2 linked regions of the Frankia alni ACN14a genome follow. The protein of the gene in region 2 interacts with the protein of the main gene of each other region in a pairwise test. Links are inferred from orthologs where the notes say so. Each region holds a gene or a part of one and is shown on either strand. Other genes may lie near its edges. The genes, in order: FRAAL_RS26055 and FRAAL_RS19875.

What was found.
Region 1: the proteins of FRAAL_RS19875 (region 2) and FRAAL_RS26055 interact in binary tests that used the Escherichia coli proteins (3 or more experiments, as listed by UniProt). The link is inferred for Frankia alni ACN14a from one-to-one orthologs.

Annotation. Positions count from the first base shown.
Region 1 is NC_008278.1:6,488,317-6,492,957, reverse strand. Bases 126-4,446 are described here. They hold FRAAL_RS26055 (multifunctional oxoglutarate decarboxylase/oxoglutarate dehydrogenase thiamine pyrophosphate-binding subunit/dihydrolipoyllysine-residue succinyltransferase subunit), read right to left. Parts: upstream 4,133-4,446; coding sequence 326-4,132; downstream 126-325. In the rest of the region: FRAAL_RS26060 (DUF6104 family protein), read right to left, coding at 1-125. UniProt on the Escherichia coli protein: E1 component of the 2-oxoglutarate dehydrogenase (OGDH) complex which catalyzes the decarboxylation of 2-oxoglutarate, the first step in the conversion of 2-oxoglutarate to succinyl-CoA and CO(2).
Region 2 is NC_008278.1:4,932,473-4,939,555, forward strand. What follows is about bases 1,828-4,730. They hold FRAAL_RS19875 (ABC-F family ATP-binding cassette domain-containing protein), read right to left. Parts: upstream 4,135-4,730; coding sequence 2,521-4,134; downstream 1,828-2,520. Other genes in these bases: FRAAL_RS19870 (cation diffusion facilitator family transporter), read right to left, coding at 1,828-2,342; FRAAL_RS19880 (transglutaminase family protein), read right to left, coding at 4,447-4,730. Also shown: FRAAL_RS19865 (hypothetical protein), read left to right, coding at 1-1,322; more of FRAAL_RS19870, read right to left, coding at 1,380-1,827; more of FRAAL_RS19880, read right to left, coding at 4,731-5,292; FRAAL_RS19885 (alpha-E domain-containing protein), read right to left, coding at 5,471-6,418; FRAAL_RS19890 (circularly permuted type 2 ATP-grasp protein), read right to left, coding at 6,412-7,083. UniProt on the Escherichia coli protein: Genetic data indicate it may be involved in ribosome assembly or function.

The sequences.
Region 1 (4,641 bases), 1.6 Mb from region 2 along the record:
GCCTCCTCGAACTCCGGATGGACGTCGACGAACGCCCGCAGCGAGTCGGCGAGCCCCTCGTAGGTCACCGTCTCCGCGCCGCGGCGGTCGGCGAGCTCCTCGATGCCTCGGTCGGTGAAGTACATCCCGCTCCCGTCGTCCCCGGCGGCGTCTCGCGCGCGTCCCGCTGTTCAGCCGCACCCTGCTGCCCGACGGCATCCTGCTGCCCGACGGCATTGAGGACGGACGGTACCGGTGCTGCCGGTACCGTCCGTCCTCCTCGTCGATGCCGTACCTGGCGGCCGTCCGTAACGTAGCCGCCAGGTGTCGCTCAGGCGGTGACTGCTCAGTCCTCGAACGCGGCCTCGACGAGGGCCTGCTGCTCGCGCTCGTGCACCCGCGACGAACCCGACGCCGGTGCCGCCGCCGCCCGCCGGGAGATCCGGCGCAGGCGGATCCCGCCGGGCAGGAACTCGCCGAGGTTGAGCGCCATGTGCGGGTAGGCGCCCTGGTTCGCCGGCTCCTCCTGCACCCAGACGACGTCGGTGAGGTTCGGGTAGCGCTCGAGCGCCTTCGCCAGCTCCGGCCCGGGAGTCGGGTAGAGCTGTTCGACCCGCAGCAGCGCGAACCGCTCGGCGTCGTCGTGCCGGCCCCGGGCGGCGGCCAGGTCGTAGTAGACCTTGCCGGCCGAGAGCAGCACCCGGCGGACCGTCGACGGGTCGGTGACGAAGTCGTCGGGAATCACCGGCTGCCAGCCACCTTCGGTCAGCTCCGCCACCGTCGAGGTGGCGGCCTTCAGCCGCAGCATCGACTTGGGTGTGAAGACGACCAGCGGGCGCCGCACCGGCGAGAGGGTCTGCCGGCGCAGCAGGTGGAAGTAGCTGGCGGGCGACGACGGCGCCGAGACCGTCATGTTGTTGTCCGCGCACAGCGACAGGAACCGCTCGATGCGGGCGGAGGAGTGGTCCGGCCCCTGGCCCTCGTAGCCGTGCGGGAGCAGCAGCGCCAGCGCCGAGCGCTGGCCCCACTTCGCCTCGCCCGCGCTGATGAACTCGTCGATGATCGACTGGGCGCCGTTGGCGAAGTCGCCGAACTGCGCCTCCCAGAGGACCAGCATGTCCGGCCGGGCGACGGCGTAGCCGTACTCGAACCCCATCGCCGCGAACTCGCTGAGCAGCGAGTCGTAGACGTAGAAGGTGCCGACGCCGTCGTTGTGCTCGGTCCCGTCGACGCCGTAGCGCAGCGTCCGCAGCGGGGTGTGGTCCTCGGCGCTGTGCCGGTCGACCAGCACGGCGTGCCGCTGACCGAAGGTGCCGCGGCGGCTGTCCTGCCCGGTCAGGCGGACCGAGCGGCCGTCGAGCATGAGCGTGCCGAACGCCAGCGTCTCGGCGAGCGCCCAGTCGATCGCGTCGGTCTCGACCATCTGGGCGCGCCGCTCGATCTGGGGGCGCAGCCGCGGGTGGACGGTGAAGCCGTCGGGCAGGTTGACCTGCGTCTCGACGACCTTCTTCACGGCCTCGGCGGAGACCGCGGTGCTGACCGCGGCGGCGGCGGCCGCCTCCTCCGGGGTGGTGACGATCCGCGGCTGCGGCGCGGTGCCCGACGGGGTGGTGTCCCGGGTCTGCGCGAACGCCTTCTCCAGCTCCGCGCGGTAGGACTTCATCGCCTGCTCGGCCTCGTCGCGGGTGATGTCCCCGCGGCCGATCAGCGCCTCGGTGTAGAGCTTGCGCACCGAGCGCTTGCTGGCGATGGTGTCGTACATCAGCGGCTGGGTGAACGACGGCTCGTCCATCTCGTTGTGGCCGCGGCGGCGGTAGCAGAGCAGGTCGATGACGACGTCCTTGTTGAACGCCTGGCGGTACTGGAAGGCCAGCGCCGCCACCCGCACGCACGCCTCCGGGTCGTCCCCGTTGACGTGGAAGATCGGGGCCTGGACCATCCGGGCGACGTCGGTGGCGTACACCGACGACCGGCTCGACTCCGGCGAGGTGGTGAACCCGACCTGGTTGTTGATGACCAGGTGGATGGTGCCGCCGGTGCGGTAGCCGCGCAGCTGGGAGAGGTTCAGCGTCTCGGCGACGACCCCCTGCCCGGCGAACGCGGCGTCGCCGTGGACGAGGATCGGCAGGACGGTGAAGCCGGCCGTGCCCTTGTCCAGGATGTCCTGCTTGGCGCGGACGACGCCCTCGGTGACCGGATCGACGGCCTCCAGGTGCGACGGGTTCGCCACGACCGAGACGGGCACCTTGCGCCCCTCGCGGCCGGTGTACACGCCCTCCGCGCCCAGGTGGTACTTCACGTCGCCGGAGCCGTGCGCCGTCTGCGGGTCGAGGTGGCCCTCGAACTCGGCGAAGATCTGCCGGTAGGACTTGCCGACGATGTTGGCGAGCACGTTCAGCCGGCCGCGGTGGGCCATGCCGATGACGACCTCGTCGATGCCGGCGTCGGCGGAGCGCTCCAGCACCTCGTCGAGCGTCGGGATGGTCGACTCGGCGCCCTCGAGGGAGAACCGGCGCTGGCCGACGTACTTCGTCTGCAGGAAGGACTCGAACGCCTCCGCGGCGCCGAGGCGCTCCAGCACGTGCAGCTGCTCGGCCGGGTCCGGGCGCTCCGCGGAGCGCTCGACCCGAGCCTGGATCCAGGCCCGCTCGTCGGGCTCCTGGATGTGCATGTACTCGATGCCGACCCGGCGGCAGTACGAGTCGCGCAGGACGCCGAGCACGTCGCGCAGCGACATCGTCCGCTGGCCCGCGAACCCGCCGACGGCGTACTCGCGGTCGAGGTCCCACAGCGTCAGCCCGTGACTGATGATGTCCAGGTCGGGGTGGCTGCGGATGGCGAACTCGAGCGGGTTGGTGTCGGCCATCAGGTGGCCGCGCACCCGGTAGGCGTGGATCAGTTCCAGCACCCGGGCGTTGTGGTCGAGGTCGCCCTCGTGCACCACGGGCATGTCCGAGACCCAGCGGATGGGCTCGTACGGCACCCGCAGCGACTGGAAGATCTCGTCGTAGAAGCCGTCCTCGCCCAGCAGGAGCTGGTGCATCCGGCGCAGGTACTCGCCGGACTGGGCGCCCTGGATGATGCGGTGGTCGTACGTGCTGGTCAGCGTGATCGTCTTGGAGATCGCGAGCCGGGCCAGCGTGTTGGCCGCGGCGCCGGAGAACTCGGCCGGGTACTCCATCGCGCCGACGCCGATGATCGTGCCCTGGCCCTCCATCAGCCGGGGCACCGAGTGCACCGTGCCGATGCCGCCCGGGTTGGTCAGGCTGATGGTGACGCCGGTGAAGTCGTCGGTGGTCAGCTTGTTCGACCGGGCGCGGCGGACCAGGTCCTCGTAGGCCGCCCAGAACTGGTTGAAGTCCAGCGTGTCGGCCTTCTTCACCGCGGCGACGACGAGCTGGCGGCCCTTCGGGGTCACCAGGTCGATGGCCAGCCCGAGGTTGACGTGCTCCGGCTGGACGAGCGCCGGCTTGCCGCCGACCTCGGCGTAGGAGGCGTTCATGGCGGGGTGGTCGGCCAGGGCCTTGACCATCGCGTAGCCGATGATGTGGGTGAACGACACCTTGCCGCCGCTGGAGCGGGCCAGGTGCCGGTTGATGACGATGCGGTTGTCCGCGAGCAGCTTCGCCGGGAACGCCCGCACCGACGTGGCGGTCGGGACGTGCAGCGACGTCTCCATGTTGCTGACCACGCGGGCGGCCGCGCCGCGTAGCGGCGTGGTGGCCGAGCCCTGCGCGCCGGCGGGGGCGGGTGCCGGCTGCTTGGCGGCCGCGGCGGGCGCGGTGGCTGCCGGCTTCGCGGGCGCGGAGGGTGCGGGCGTGGCGGGCTTCGCGGGCGCCGCCGCGGCGGGCTTCGCGGGCGGGGCCGGAGTGGGCACGGACGCCGGGGCCGCAGGCGGAGTAGGCTTCGCCGCGGGCGGCGCCGTGTGCGCGACCTCACCGTCGGGCGAGATCCCGCTTGGTGCCACCTCCGCGGCGGGCGCGTCCGCACCGGGGCCGGCCGGCGGCGCGGTGGGCCGGTAGTCGGAGAGAAACTCCCGCCACTCCGGCGACACGCTTTGCGGATCTTCGAGAAACTGCTGGTAGATCTCGAAGACCAGCCATTCATTAGGTCCGAAGTCAGGTCCTGACGCAGGAACCGTCGGTGCTGTCACGGGGCCATTCGCCTCTATCCACGGTCTCACTTCACGGCCTCCGAAAGGCCCTTCTGCCACCGTCTGCTCAGGCTACCCGCTCTGGACACCCAGGGCAGGGGCGGGCCCGCCCGGTCGGGTCACAGGCACGGTGCGTGCCGGGTCGACGCCGCCCTGCCGTCCACCTGGTCGGTCGTCGCGTGCCGGGTCGGAAGCGGAGGGTGACTCGCCCCGGCCTGGCGGCCAGCACCCGATGCGGGTCGTTCGTCCGGCTTCCCGCGTGGGGAACACCTGGGGCGATCCATCCGTTAAACTGAGTGTCGCCGGCCCGCATCATGGCCCCCGGACCCAATAAAAGTCGCTTCGAGCGACCTACGCCCGTGAGGCGACCTGGCGGGCCGGCGTCTACTTGGTTCGAATAACGCAGCTCGCCCCGGCGGATCGCCGGGGCGATTTCTGCTGTTCGGGCCCGTCCACCCGCACCGAGTTCCGCCGCACCGAGTTCCCCCGCACCGAGCCCGCCGCCCGCC
Region 2 (7,083 bases):
CGGTCGCCGCAGTCATGATCGCGGTCACGGCCTGGTGGGCGTCGACGATCCGGCCCGGCGGCGCCACACAGCCCGACAGCACCACACAGCCCGACAGCACCACACAGCCCGGCGGCACCCAGCCCGCCGACCCCGTCATGGGAACCGCCACCACCCCGACCGACACCACTCCGACCGCCGCGCCACCGGTCACCACCCGCGCAGCCCCGGCCGCGCGGTCGGTGGCGTTCCGACTGCCCTGGAGCACTCTGCTGCTGCTGGGCTATGTGGGCTCGTTGGCGTGGAGCCTCGCGCTTGCCCTGGTCGCCCCCGGGGATCTCGCCGCCGGTCTGCGCGCACCGGCGGACCTGCTCGAGGCGGCCGGCGCGGTCGGCGACGACCCGCGCGGCCTGCTCGCCGCCTACACGACGACGACGCCACACGCGGCCGCCGGCGCGGTCGCCGTGCTGCCGGCGCACCCGCCGGGGCCGGTGCTCGCCACCTGGCTGCTCACCCGGGCGGGGTTGCACGGCGCCGTGACGATCGGCGTGCTGTTCACCGCGCTCGGCGCGCTGACCGTCCCGGTGGTGTGCGTCGCCGTGCGCTCGCTGTGCCACGAGACCGCGGCCCGCCGCCTGGTTCCCGTCCTCGTCCTGGCGCCGTGGAGCGGATGGATGGCGGCCTCCCCGGACGCCGTCACCGCCACGCTCGCCGCGCTGGCAGTCGCCGTCGGCGTGGTCGGCTGCGAGCCGGCGCGCCGGTCGGTCTGGTGGGCGCTGGCGAGCGGACTGCTGCTGGGTCTGGCGGCGCTGTTCGGCTACGCCCCGGTGTGGCTGGGGGTCGCGGTCGCAGCCGCCTACTTCGTTCGGCGCCGGCCGCTGCTCAACGTCATCACCGGGCTCGGCGCGCTGCTGCCACTGTGGCTGTTCTACGCCTGGGGCTTCTCCTGGCCGGACGGGCTGACCCTGGCCAGCGCGCCGCGGCCGTCGGCCGGAGCCGCGCTGGCCTGGCTCTTCCTGGACCTGACCGTGCTGGTTCTCGCCACCGGTCCCGTCGCCGTCCGCGCCGCGCGCCGGCTACGCCTGACGCCGGGCTGGCCGTTCCTGGTCGGCGCCACGGCCACCGTGCTGTTCGCGGTGCCGCTGGGCCTCGCCGAGGGCGGGGCGGAACGGAGCTGGCTGCCGGTGTTTCCCTGGCTGCTGGTCGCGGCGGTGGCACCCCGGCCCCGACCGGCCCGGCCGGGCGACCGGTTGCAGGCCGGCAGCCTGCCGGTCATCCTCGTGTCGCTGGGTGCGATCGGGGCCCTCGCCCTGCGACTCTGCCTCGGCGGCCCCCAGGCCTGACCCGCGCCCGCCGACGGCCGCGACCGGCTCCGAGCCCGACGGCGCCGGCGGACGGCGTCAGGCAGGTGCGGAGGTCGCCTCGGTGCCGCTCGCGGCCGGTCGGGGCAGCGCGTCGCGGGGGATGTCCGGCTCCAGGAAGATCCGCATCGGGACCGTCAGGGACGCCCGCAGCGCCTCCTCGGCGCCGTCGATGGTCGCGGCGACCTCCCGCATCGTCGCCGTCGGCGCAATCCCGATCTTGGCGGCGACGAGCAACTCGTCCGGGCCCAGGTGCAGGGTCCGCAGGTGGATGACCTTCGTCACCCCGGGTGCGGCGGCGAGCGTGCCGCGGATCGTCGCGACGGCCTGCGGGGTCGCGGCCTCCCCGACAAGCATGCCGTACGCCTCGGTCGCGACGAGCACCGCGACGACGAGCAGCAGGATGCCGATGGCCAGGGTGCCGGCGCCGTCCCAGATGGGATCGTCGAGCAGCAGGGTCAGCCCGACGCCGAGCAGAGCGAAGATCAGCCCCAGCTCGGCGGCGAGGTCCTCGAGCAGGACGATCGGCAGCTCCGGGGCGCGCGCCTCCCGGATGAACTGCCACCAGGAGCGGTCTCCTCTGGTCTTGCTCGACTCGCGGACCGCGGTGGACAGCGAGTAGGACTCGAGCCCGACGGCGATCACCAGGATGACGACGGCGATGAGGCCGCTTTCCAGCTCGTGCGGATGGCGCAGCTTCTCGACTCCCTCGTAGACGGAGAACAGCCCGCCGACGCTGAACAGCACGATGGCGACGAGGAAGGCGGCGATGTACCGCGCGCGGCCGTACCCGAAGGGGTGCTCCTCGTCCGGCGGGCTGGCCGACTTGCGCTGGCCGAGCAGCAGCAGACCCTGGTTGCCGGAGTCGGCGACCGAGTGAATGGATTCGGCGAGCATCGACGACGACTGCGTGAGCAGGAACGCCACGAACTTCGTCACCGCGATGCCCAGATTGGCGGCCAGCGCCGCCAGAACCGCCTTGGTGCCGCCCTGCGTACTCACAAAGACTCTCCACTTCGGGTCAGGCCGGTGTCCCCTCCGACCTGACGTCCCAGTCTGGCAAGTCCGACCCGCCGGCCGTGCGGCGGGTGCGCGCGGGCCCGGTGGCGCGGACGCCCCGACCTCGCGGCCGCCCGGACGCCGCGACCGGCCGCCCGGCGGGCATCACGCCAGGGTGACCTCACGCCAGGGTGATGAGCTCCATCAGATCGGGTGACCAGTTGTCCTCGACGCCGTCGGGCAGCATCAGCACCTTCTGCGGATCGAGCGCCTCGACCGCGCCCGGGTCGTGCGTGACGAGCACCACGGAGCCCTTGTAGGTGGTCAGCGCGGCGAGCACCTCGTCCCGGGAGGCGGGGTCGAGGTTGTTCGTCGGCTCGTCGAGCAGCAGCACGTTCGCCGAGCTGCACACCAGGCCGGCCAACGCCAGGCGGGTCTTCTCGCCGCCGGAGAGCGTCTGCGCGCGCTGCTCGACGGTGTCACCGCTGAACAGGAACGCGCCGAGGATGCGCCGCAGCTCCACGTCGGAGGTGCCCGGTGCGGCGGCCCGCATGTTGTCGAGCACGGAGCGGTCGGTGTCCAGCGTCTCGTGCTCCTGCGCGTAGTAACCCAGCCGCAGGCCGTGCCCCGGATGCACCTCGCCGGTGTCGGCGCGCTCCTGACCGGCGAGGATGCGCAGCAACGTCGTCTTGCCGGCGCCGTTGAGCCCGAGGACGACCACCCTCGACCCCCGGTCGATCGCCAGGTCGACGTCGGTGAACACCTCCAGCGAACCGTAGGACTTCGACAGGCCGCTGGCGGTCAACGGGGTGCGCCCGCAGGGTGCCGGGTCCGGGAAGCGCAGCTTCGCCACCCGGTCGGCGACGCGGACGTCGGCGAGGCCGGCGGCCAGCCGCTCGGCGCGGCGGTCCATCTGGTGGGCGGCGCGGGCCTTGGTCGCCTTCGCCCGCATCTTGTCGGCCTGCGCCTTCAGCGAGTCGATCTTCTTCTCGGCGTTGGCGCGTTCCCGCTTACGGCGCCGCTCGTCGAGCTCCCGCTGGTTGAGGTAGGTCTTCCAGTTGACGTTGTAGACGTCGAGGGCGGCGCGGTTGGCGTCGAGGTGGAAGACCTTGTTGACGCACCGGTCGAGCAGGTCGACGTCGTGGCTGACGACGACGAGGCCGCCGTTGTGCGCACGCAGGAAGTCACGCAGCCAGACGATGGAGTCGGCGTCGAGGTGGTTCGTCGGCTCGTCGAGCAGCAGCGTCGCATCCGAGCTGCCGGACCCGGCGAACAGGATCCGGGCCAGCTCGACCCGGCGGCGCTGCCCGCCGGAGAGCGTGCCGATGGGCTGGGCGAGCACCCGGTCGGCCAGGCCCAGCGACGAGCAGATCCGCGCCGCCTCCGCCTCGGCGGCGTACCCGCCGAGGGTGCCGAAGCGCTCCTCCAGGCTGCCGTAGCGGCGAATCGCCGCGTCCCGCGCCTTCGCGTCGACCAGCTCGGCCATCTCCAGCTGCAGCTTCTCCATCTCGCGCAGCAGCACGTCGAGGCCGCGGGCGGACAACACCCGGTCGCGGGCGGTGTCGGTCGGGTCGCCGGCGCGCGGGTCCTGCGGGAGGTAGCCCAGCTCCCCGCGGACGTCGACGCCGCCGGCGAACGGAATGCCCTCCCGCGCCAGCACCTTCAGCAGCGTCGTCTTACCCGCGCCGTTGCGCCCGACCAGACCGATCCGGTCGCCCTGCTGCACCCGGAAGGAGACGGGCTCGATCAGGGTGCGGGCTCCGGCGCGCAGTTCGAGCTCGGACACGATGATCATTGAGGTTGGGCCTCTTTCGGGGGCGACGCCGTGGTGACGTCAGACGGCTACGGACGGCGGTGGAAACGCCACCGGGGCGGGACATCATCCGATCACGACACGGCGATGCGCATGCCGTCCAGACTACGGTGCCGTTCCTGCGGGGCGACGTCCCCACGTGGCGACGTCCTCACGCCCCGACGCCCCGCACGCCCTGACGCCCCGCACACCCCGACGCCCCGCACACCACGACGCCTCCCCACCGCGACGTCTCCCCACCGCGACGCCCTCGGGCCGCGACACCCTCGGGCCGCGGGGTCGCCGCCGGCGGGGTCAGGCCAGGCGGGTCACGGCGACGGTGACACCGAGGGAGGTCGAGGTGCCGCCGGAGAAGACGCCGCGCACGGGCGGGACGTCGTTGTAGTCGCGACCGCGGGCGACGACCACGTGCTGCTCGCCGGCGGGGACCGCGTTGGTCGGGTCGAAGCCCCACCACCGGCCGAGCCAGCCCTCCACCCAGGCGTGCGACTGCCCCTCGACGGTCTCGCCGACCTCCGCCGTGGCGGAGGGGTGCTGGTAGCCGGAGACGTAGCGCGCCGGCATGCCCGCCGCCCGCATCAGGACCAGGGCGAGGTGCGCGAAGTCCTGGCAGACGCCCTCGCCGCGGCGCCACGCCTCCACCGCGGAGGTGTGCACACCGGTGGTGCCGGTCCGGTAGGCGAGCCGCTCGCGGACCCAGTCGCCGACGGCGGGGATGAACTCCCGCGGCCCGTGGCGGGCGGCCAGGTCGCGGGCGGCGGCGGCGAGCTCGGGGTGCTCCGGGGTGGACGCCGAGGGGCGCAGGTACTCGACGAACTCGTCCGCGACCGGGTCGGCGCCCAGCCGCTCCCAGGTGGGGACGTCGGTCGGGGGGTGCGGTGCCGCGGCGGTCTGCACGATCGACCGGCCGGTGACGACGAGCTCGGTGTGGGGGGTGTGCAGGTCGAACGCGGTGACCTGGGTGCCCCAGTAGTCCCAGTAGCGGTAGGTGGTCGCCGCCGGTTCGGTGCGGACCGTGGCCTCCAGCGTGAGCTGGGACGCGGCGGTCTGCGGGATGATCCTGACCTCGTTGTAGGAGGACAGCACGGGGCTGGCGTAGCGGTAGCCCGTCGAGTGCTCGATGCGGATCTGCCAGCTCACCAGGAGTCCCCTCGGGTGGGTCGGGTGGGCCGGGTCGGGCCCATCGAGCGGGTCGGGCTCGCCGGCCGCCCCCGGCGCGGCGCCGGGGCCCGCCGCGTCCACCGGGCCGCGCCGTCGCCCCTGGCCGGGCGGACCACCCGGGTGGGACTGGCCGGGCGGGTCAGCCGCGACGGCCGGTTCACGCCGGCACCTCCATCGCCCAGGACCGCGGCGCCTCCCGGGCGAAGTAGCGGGCCGTCACCTCGGCGCTGACCGACGAGCAGGTGCTCTGCAGGGAGGCGAGCAGGTCCGGCATGTTCTCCACGAGTTCGGCGACGCTGTGGAACTCCAGCTCCGTGCGGGTCCGCCCGACGGTGCGCCGGGCGGCGTCGTCCACGGTGGACCGGGGTCGGCCGCGGCCCCCGTCGAGTTCGGCGAGGATGTCCTCGGCCAGCGCCAGCGACCAGTACACCGAGCGCGGGAACAGCCGGTCGAGCAGCAGGAACTCGGCGACCCGGGCGGCGTCGACGGCGCGCCGGTAGGTCCGCAGGTACGCCTCGTGCGCGCCGCAGGAGCGCAGCAGGCTGATCCAGCTCTGCGAGTGCGGGTCGTCGCTGATGCTCGACGACAGCAGCCGGGAGGTCATGTCGACGCGTTCCAGGCTGCGGCCGAGCACCAGGAACCGCCAGCCGTCGTCGCGGGCGAGGGTGGCGTCGACGAGCCCGGCGAGCATCGCGGTGCGCTCGCGGACGTAGCGGAAGAACACGTGCGGGCCGAGCCGGCGGGCCAGCTCCTCGGTGTGCGGCAGGTCGTTCCAGGTGGCGTTGAGGCATTCCCAGACGTCGCTGGAGACGACCACGCGCGCGCTGCGGGCGTTCTCCCGGGCCGCCGAGAGCGCCCCGGTGATGCTGAACGGCCGCGCCGGGTCGTAGGCGAGGGTCTCGGTCACCGTGCGGGAGTCGACCTGCTGGTGGAAGGTCGCGGGCTGGCCCATGACGGCGAGCAGCTCGCGGCCGGCGGAACCCGCGTCGAGCCAGGGGTCCTCCAGCACCCGGTGGACGTGTACGTCGAGGATGCGGGCGGTGGACTCGGCCCGCTCCACGTAGCGGCCGATCCAGAACAGCGACTCGGCGATCCGGCTCAGCATCCCGAGCTCCCGGCGGTCACAGCAGTCGCGGCGGTCACGGCGGTCGCAGCGGTCACGGCGGTCGCAGCGGCACCGGCGATCCCGGCGGCGGCCGCGGGGCCGGCCTGGTTCTGCTGTTGTTGCTGCTGCTGCTGGTCGGAGGAGACCGGACCGTGGTCCGGGCCGCTGGCGGGGCGGGCGGCGGCACCGGGTGGGCGGGCCATCGGCAGCGCCGGTTCTCGCGGGTTGCGCTCGGCGGCGAGCACCCAGGTGTCCTTGGAGCCGCCGCCCTGGCTGGAGTTGACGACCAGGCTGCCCCGCGGCAGCGCGACCCGCGTCAGCCCGCCGGGCAGCACCCACACCTTGGTGCCGTCGTTGACGGCGAACGGGCGCAGGTCCACGTGCCGGGGGCCGAGGCGGTCGTCGGTCAGCGTCGGCGACGTCGAGAGCTTGACGACCCGCTGGGCGATCCAGCCGCGGGGGTCCTCGCTGACCCGCACCCGCAGCTCGGCGAGTTCGGCGTCGCTCGCCTGGGGCCCGATGACGATGCCCTTGCCACCGGAACCGTCGACCGGCTTGACGACGAGGGTGTCCAGGTGGTCGAGGACGTGGGCCCGCTGGTCGGGGTCCTCCAGCCGGTAGGTGTCGACGTTCGGCAGGATCGGCTCCTCGCCGAGGTAGTACCG